Linked DNA regions of Leptothrix cholodnii SP-6. The protein of the gene in region 2 interacts with the protein of the main gene of each other region in a pairwise test. Links are inferred from orthologs where the notes say so. Each region holds a gene or a part of one and is shown on either strand. Other genes may lie near its edges.

Region 1 (3,222 bases), 810 kb from region 2 along the record:
GCTGCCCGGTTGCGCCAGCATCGGAGGGCTCGACACCAGGCCGTGGCCACCCGCAGGCGCCATCGCCGGCAGGGTGCCGAGCACCTCGGGCGGCAGGTCCTTCGGGTCGACCACCTGGGCCGGCGCCATCACGGTCAGCCAGTGGCAGATGTTCTCGAGCTGGCGCACGTTGCCGGGGAAGTCGAAATTCGCCATCAGGACCATCGCCGCGTCCGACAGGCGCTTGGGCTCGCCGCCGAGATCCTTGGCGCTGCGCTGCAGGAAATGGCGGACCAGCCCGGGGATGTCCTCGCGCCGTTCGCGCAGCGCCGGCAGGCGCAGGCGGATGACGTTGAGGCGGTGGAACAGGTCTTCGCGGAAGGCGCCGTCGCGCACCCGCTCCTCGAGGTTCTGGTGGGTCGCGGCAATCACCCGCACGCTGGCCTTCTGCGGCGAATGGCCGCCGACGCGGTAGAACTGGCCATCGCTGAGCACCCGCAGCAGGCGGGTCTGCAGGTCGAACGGCATGTCGCCGATCTCGTCGAGGAACAGCGTGCCACCTTCGGCCTGCTCGAAGCGGCCGCGCCGCGTTGCCTGCGCGCCGGTGAAGGCGCCGCGCTCGTGGCCGAACAGTTCGCTCTCGAGCAGGTCCTTCGGGATCGCCGCCGTGTTGATCGCCACGAACGGCCCGGCGCTGCGCTGGCTGTGCTTGTGCAGCGCGCGCGCCACCAGCTCCTTGCCCGAGCCCGATTCGCCGGTGATCAGCACCGTGACGTTGCTCTGGCTGAGACGGCCGATGGCGCGGAACACGTCCTGCATCGCCGGCGCCTGGCCGAGCATCTCGGGCACTTCGGTGACGTGCTCGTCGACACTTTCCTCGCGCAGGCTCTCGTCGACCGCGCGGCGGATCAGCTCGACCGCTTTCGGCAGGTCGAAGGGTTTGGGCAGGTACTCGAAGGCGCCGCCCTGGAAGGCCGAGACGGCGCTGTCGAGGTCGGAGTAGGCGGTCATGATGATGACCGGCAGGCCGGGGTGGCGCTCCTTGACCTTGGCCAGCAGGTCGATGCCCGAGCCGCCGGGCATGCGGATGTCGCTCACCAGCACCTGCGGCGAGTCGTCCTCGAGCGCGAGCAGCACATCGCGTGGATTGGTGAAGCTGCGCACCGGCAGCTCCTCGCGGGCCAGTGCCTTCTCCAGAACGAAGCGGATGGATTGGTCGTCGTCAACGATCCAGATGGGTTTCATGCTTGGGCAGTCCTGGCTGTGCGGAGCCAACCGCCGGGCACGAAGGCGCCCGGCTAAGGCAGCGGAATCTGTATCTTGAACACGGTGCGCCCGGCTTCGCTTTCACACTCGATCAGGCCGTGGTGCTGCTGGATGAAGTCCTGTGCCAGCGTCAATCCGAGGCCTGATCCACCGTCCCGGCCGGAGACCAGCGGGAAGAAGATGCGATCGCGGATTTCGGCGGGCACGCCGGGTCCGTTGTCCTCGATATGCAAGTCCAGTGCCAGTCGATAGCGGGTGCGGTCGATCGTGACCTGGCGGGCGGCGCGGGTGCGCAGCACGATGCGGGCGTCGCCGTCCTGGCGGCGCTGGGTCAGCGCCAGCGCGGCGTTGTGGGTGATGTTGAGCACCGCCTGGATCAGCTGCTCGCGGTCGCCGCGGAACTCGGGCAGCGAGGCGTCGTAGTCGCGCACGATCACCAGCCCCTTCGAGAACTCGGCCAGCACCAGCGAGCGCACGCGCTCCAGCACCTCGTGGATGTTGACCTCGGCGACGATGTGCGGGCGCCGGTGCGGCGCCAGCAGCCGGTCGACCAGCGCCTGCAGGCGGTCGGCCTCGTGGATGATGACCTGGGTGTATTCGGTCAGCGACTTGTCGTCGAGCTCCATCTCGAGCAGTTGCGCCGCGCCGCGGATGCCGCCCAGCGGATTCTTGATCTCGTGCGCCAGGTTGCGGATCAGCTCCTTGGTCACGCGGACCTGGTCGAGCGTGCGGGTCTCGCGATCCTGGCGCGACTGCTGCTCGATCTCGACCAGCTCCAGCAGCACCTGCTCGCCGTGGTCGATCTGCGTGACGATCGCATGCACCGGCAGCGGATCGCCGTTGTTGCCGGGCGCGCGGCGCAGCAGCGCCTCGAGCCGGCCGGTGCTGTATTCGTTGTCGACCACCGCGCGGAAGGTGCTCTGCAGCAGGTGCGACTCGACGAACCAGTCGAACATGCGCGACTTCTGCAGTGCCCGCCGCGGCAGGCCCAGCACGGCCTCGAAGGCGGCGTTGGCGTAGACGCAGCGGCCGTCGGCCTTGAGCACCGCCACCATCGTGGCGAGGTGGTCGAAGGCGTCGTAGGGGTTGCCTCGCAACAGACTCATGGGTTGCCCAGCTTGGTGATTTCACGTTTGATGGCGGCCACGTCGGCTTCCTTTCGGGCGATCGCCGCCTTCAGCTCGGCCAGCCGGTCGGCGCTGCGCGGCTGGCCGCGTTCGTCGAGCGCGCCACCGTCCTTCTGCAGCTGCGCCAGGCGTTCTTCCTCCTTGCGCAGTTCGGCCTCGAGGATGCGCCGTGCGTCGGTGTCGCGCGCGCGCTGCTCGGCCGGATCGACCCGGGTCTCGCCGGCCGGCCGCGACGCGCCGCCGCTGGCCGCCCCGACGCTGGCCGCGGCAGCCGCTTTCGGCGCCTCGGGGCGACGGCTCTGGATCACGGTGACGGGCGCGCCCTCGAGCGTCTTGCAGCCGCGCTCGGCGGCTTCCTTGCTGCTGATCTGGTCGGTGTAGAGATTGCCAGGACAGCGATAGACCATGCGGTCCTGGGCCTGGGCGGCGGCGCCGGCCAGCAGCAGAAGGCCGCTCGCCAGCGCCATCCTGCAGGCGAATGCGGGCCGGAGGGCGGCCGCTGGAGGAGGGAATCGGGACATGGCTTTCAGTATCACCCAAACGTCTCGCCGGGCTGGCGTGTGGCCCCGCAACGAAAAAGACGGCCCGCAGGCCGTCTTTCGCTGGGCGACGGAGGCGGCGTCCTTGCGGTGCCGCCTGCCGATCACAGCGTGTAGTACATGTCGAACTCGATCGGGTGCGTGGTCATGCGCATGCGCGTGACTTCCTGCATCTTCAGCTCGATGTAGGCATCGAGGTACGAGTCGGTGAACACGCCACCCTTGGTCAGGAAGCTGCGGCCCTTGTCCAGATACTCGAGGGCCTGTTCCAGGCTCGAGCACACGGTCGGGATCTTCGCGTCTTCTTCCGG
Region 2 (3,248 bases):
GAACAGCAGGCCCGCACCACCTCGAGAATGGCCGAATGGGCGGCCATGACACCGGCGCAGCGCAACGCGGCACGGCTGCAGTTCGAGCAGGTCAAGCAAGTGCCCGCCACCGAGCGCCAGGCCCGCTGGGACGCCTACAAGTCCCTGCCACCCGAACAACGGGACGCCCTGAGCAAGCAGGCCGCCGACCGCAAGCCGGTGCCTGTCAAGCCGGCCAAGCCGGTCGGCCAGGCACAGGTCAAGTCCAACATCGTCGACACCAGCCGCCCCATCGCCAAGCCCAGCCCGGTGGCTCCCGCCACCGTGCAGGCCGCCGTCGGCGCCAGCACCCGTCCGATCACGCAGCAGCCGATTCCGCCACGGCATCAACAAGCAGGCATGCCCAAGATCGCAGCCACGCCAGGCTTTGTCGACAGCGCGACCCTGCTGCCGCAACGCGGCCCGCAGGGCGCGGCCGTGGAGCCTCCCCGAGCACAGAAATGAATCCCGTGAACCTGGCCGGAGAGCCAAGCGGCACGGCCCGCACCGAAAACACCCCCGCCGCGGCCAATATCCCCACCCTGCGCCGCCGCCTGGCTGCCATGGTCTACGAGGGCGTGCTGCTGTTCGGCGTGGTGATGATCGCGGGCTTTGTCTATTCGGTCCTGACCCAGCAGCGGCACGCCCTCGCCGGCCGCCACGGCATGCAGGCCTTCATGTTCGTGGTGCTGGGCGTCTACTTCAGCTGGTTCTGGGCCAGAGGGCGCCAGACCGTGGCGATGAAGACCTGGCAGTTGCACCTGCAGACCGCCAGCGGCGAAGACGTCTCGCAGACCCGGGCCGCAGCCCGCTACCTGCTGAGCTGGCTGTGGTTCCTGCCGGCCCTGCTGGTGGCCGAACTGGCCGGCTGGCACAGCAGCCGCGACGTATCCGGCGCGCTGATCGTCGGCGTGCTGGCGTACGCCGGCCTGAGCTGGTGGATGCCGCAGCGCCAGTTCCTGCATGACCGGCTGTGCGGCACGCGTCTGGTCCATCTGCCGCGCGCCGCCAGATCACGCTGAATCGGCGAACGCCAGCCGCCCGAAGACCCGCTGGCACAATCGCGCGCATGTCAAATCCCTACAAAGGCCGCACAGGCCTGGATCGGGTCGTGCGAGCGGCCGGCTACTCATGGTCAGGCCTGCAAGCCGCCTACCGCAACGAAAGTGCCTTCCGCCAGGAGACCTGGCTCGCCGTGATCCTGTTGCCCCTGTCTTTCTGGATGGGCCGCGGCTGGGTCGAGGTGGCGCTGCTGGCCGGCAGCGTCTTGCTGGTGATGATCGTCGAACTGCTCAACTCGGCCGTCGAAGCCACCGTCGACCGCATCTCCTTCGATCTGCACGAACTCGCCAAACGCGCCAAGGACTTCGGCAGCGCGGCCGTCCTCATCGCGCTCGCGATCTGCGGCGGCATCTGGGCCGCGGCGCTCTGGGCTCGATTCACGGCCTGAAGACGCATGAAAAAAGCCCGTTCAGCCGAAGCGGAACGGGCGTCCTGACCCGCCGCAGCGGGTGGCCATGACGACGTCAGATGGCCTGTTCGTCGGTCTCGCCGGTGCGGATGCGCACCACCTGCTCGACCGCCGTCACGAAGATCTTGCCATCGCCGATCTTGCCGGTCTTGGCGGCCTTGACGATCGCCTCCAGGCAGCGATCGACGTCGGCGGTCTTGACCACCACCTCGATCTTCACCTTGGGCAGGAAGTCGACCACGTATTCCGCACCCCGATACAGCTCGGTGTGGCCCTTCTGACGGCCGAAACCCTTCACCTCGGTGACGGTGAGCCCGGTGACGCCGACATCGGCCAGCGCCTCACGCACTTCTTCCAGTTTGAAGGGCTTGATGACCGCGGTGATTTGTTTCATGACAAAGCTCCAAAAACGTTGCTGCGACTCAATTTAACCGATTTCACTGCCCTGCGTTACAGGCGCTCCTGATAACGCAAGGCAGGCCATGAAACGGTGCGGACGGCCTTATTTCAGGGCCTTGTAACGCACACGCTTGGGTCGCGCACCTTCTTCGCCCAGGCGCTTCTTCTTGTCGGCTTCATATTCCTGATAGTTGCCCTGGTAGAAGAACCATTGCGAATCGCCTTCGCAGGCCAGGATATGCGTGGCGATGCGGTCCAGGAACCAGCGATCGTGGCTGATCACCATCGCCGAGCCGGCGAACTCGAGCAGCGCGTCTTCGAGCGCGCGCAGGGTTTCGACGTCGAGGTCGTTGGACGGTTCGTCGAGCATCAGCACGTTGCCGCCAGTGGCCAGGGTCTTGGCCAGGTGCAGACGACCGCGCTCACCGCCCGAGAGGTTCTTGACCAGCTTCTGCTGGTCGTTGCCCTTGAAGTTGAAGCGGCCCAGATACGCCCGGCTGGGCATCACGAACTTGCCGACCACCAGGTTGTCGAGCCCGCCCGACAGGTCTTCCCAGACCGTCTTGTCGCCTTCGAGCGATTCGCGGCTCTGGTCGACGAAGGCCATCTTGACGGTCTTGCCGATCTTGACCTCGCCCGCATCCGGCTGCTCCTTGCCCGAGATCATGCGGAACAGCGTCGACTTGCCGGCGCCGTTCGGGCCGATGATGCCGACGATCGCACCCATCGGCACCTTGAAGCTCAGGTTGTCGATCAGCACCCGGTCGCCGAAGCTCTTGCTGACGTTGGTGAACTCGATCACCTCGGTGCCCAGGCGCTCGGCCACCGGGATGAAGATCTCGTTCGTCTCGTTGCGCTTCTGGTAGTCGAAGTCGCTCAGTTCCTCGAAGCGGGCCAGGCGCGCCTTGCTCTTGGCCTGGCGGCCCTTGGCGTTCTTGCGCACCCATTCCAGCTCGATCTTCATCGCCTTGGTGCGGGCGTCCTCGGTGCGCTGCTCCAGCTCGAGGCGCTTTTCCTTCTGCTCGAGCCAGGTCGAGTAGTTGCCTTCGTAGGGGATGCCACGTCCGCGGTCGAGCTCCAGGATCCACTCGGCGGCGTTGTCGAGGAAGTAGCGATCGTGGGTGATGGCCACCACGGTGCCGGGGAAGCGGCTCAGGAACTGCTCCAGCCACTCGACCGACTCGGCGTCCAGGTGGTTGGTGGGTTCGTCGAGCAGCAGCATGTCGGGCTTGGACAGCAGCAGGCGGCACAGCGCGACGCGGCGCTTCTCACCACCCGAGAGCTTGCCGATGTTGGCCTCCCACGGCGGCAGGCGCAGCGCGTCGGCGGCGATCTCGAGCTGCATCTCGGTGTTCTCGCT

The links.
Region 1: the proteins of LCHO_RS14510 (region 2) and glnL interact in binary tests that used the Escherichia coli proteins (3 or more experiments, as listed by UniProt). The link is inferred for Leptothrix cholodnii SP-6 from one-to-one orthologs.

What each region holds. Positions count from the first base shown.
Region 1 is NC_010524.1:3,999,332-4,002,553, reverse strand. Bases 315-3,222 are described here. They hold glnL (nitrogen regulation protein NR(II)), read right to left. Parts: upstream 2,352-3,222; coding sequence 1,278-2,351; downstream 315-1,277. Other genes in these bases: glnA (type I glutamate--ammonia ligase), read right to left, coding at 3,016-3,222; LCHO_RS17830 (hypothetical protein), read right to left, coding at 2,348-2,839; ntrC (nitrogen regulation protein NR(I)), read right to left, coding at 315-1,224. Also shown: more of ntrC, read right to left, coding at 1-314.
Region 2 is NC_010524.1:3,190,827-3,194,074, forward strand. What follows is about bases 215-3,148. They hold LCHO_RS14510 (P-II family nitrogen regulator), read right to left. Parts: upstream 1,884-3,148; coding sequence 1,545-1,883; downstream 215-1,544. Other genes in these bases: LCHO_RS14495 (DUF3106 domain-containing protein), read left to right, coding at 215-483; LCHO_RS14500 (RDD family protein), read left to right, coding at 480-1,040; LCHO_RS14505 (diacylglycerol kinase), read left to right, coding at 1,088-1,468; ettA (energy-dependent translational throttle protein EttA), read right to left, coding at 1,992-3,148. Outside these bases: more of LCHO_RS14495, read left to right, coding at 1-214; more of ettA, read right to left, coding at 3,149-3,248. UniProt on the Escherichia coli protein: P-II indirectly controls the transcription of the glutamine synthetase gene (glnA). P-II prevents NR-II-catalyzed conversion of NR-I to NR-I-phosphate, the transcriptional activator of GlnA. When P-II is uridylylated to P-II-UMP, these events are reversed.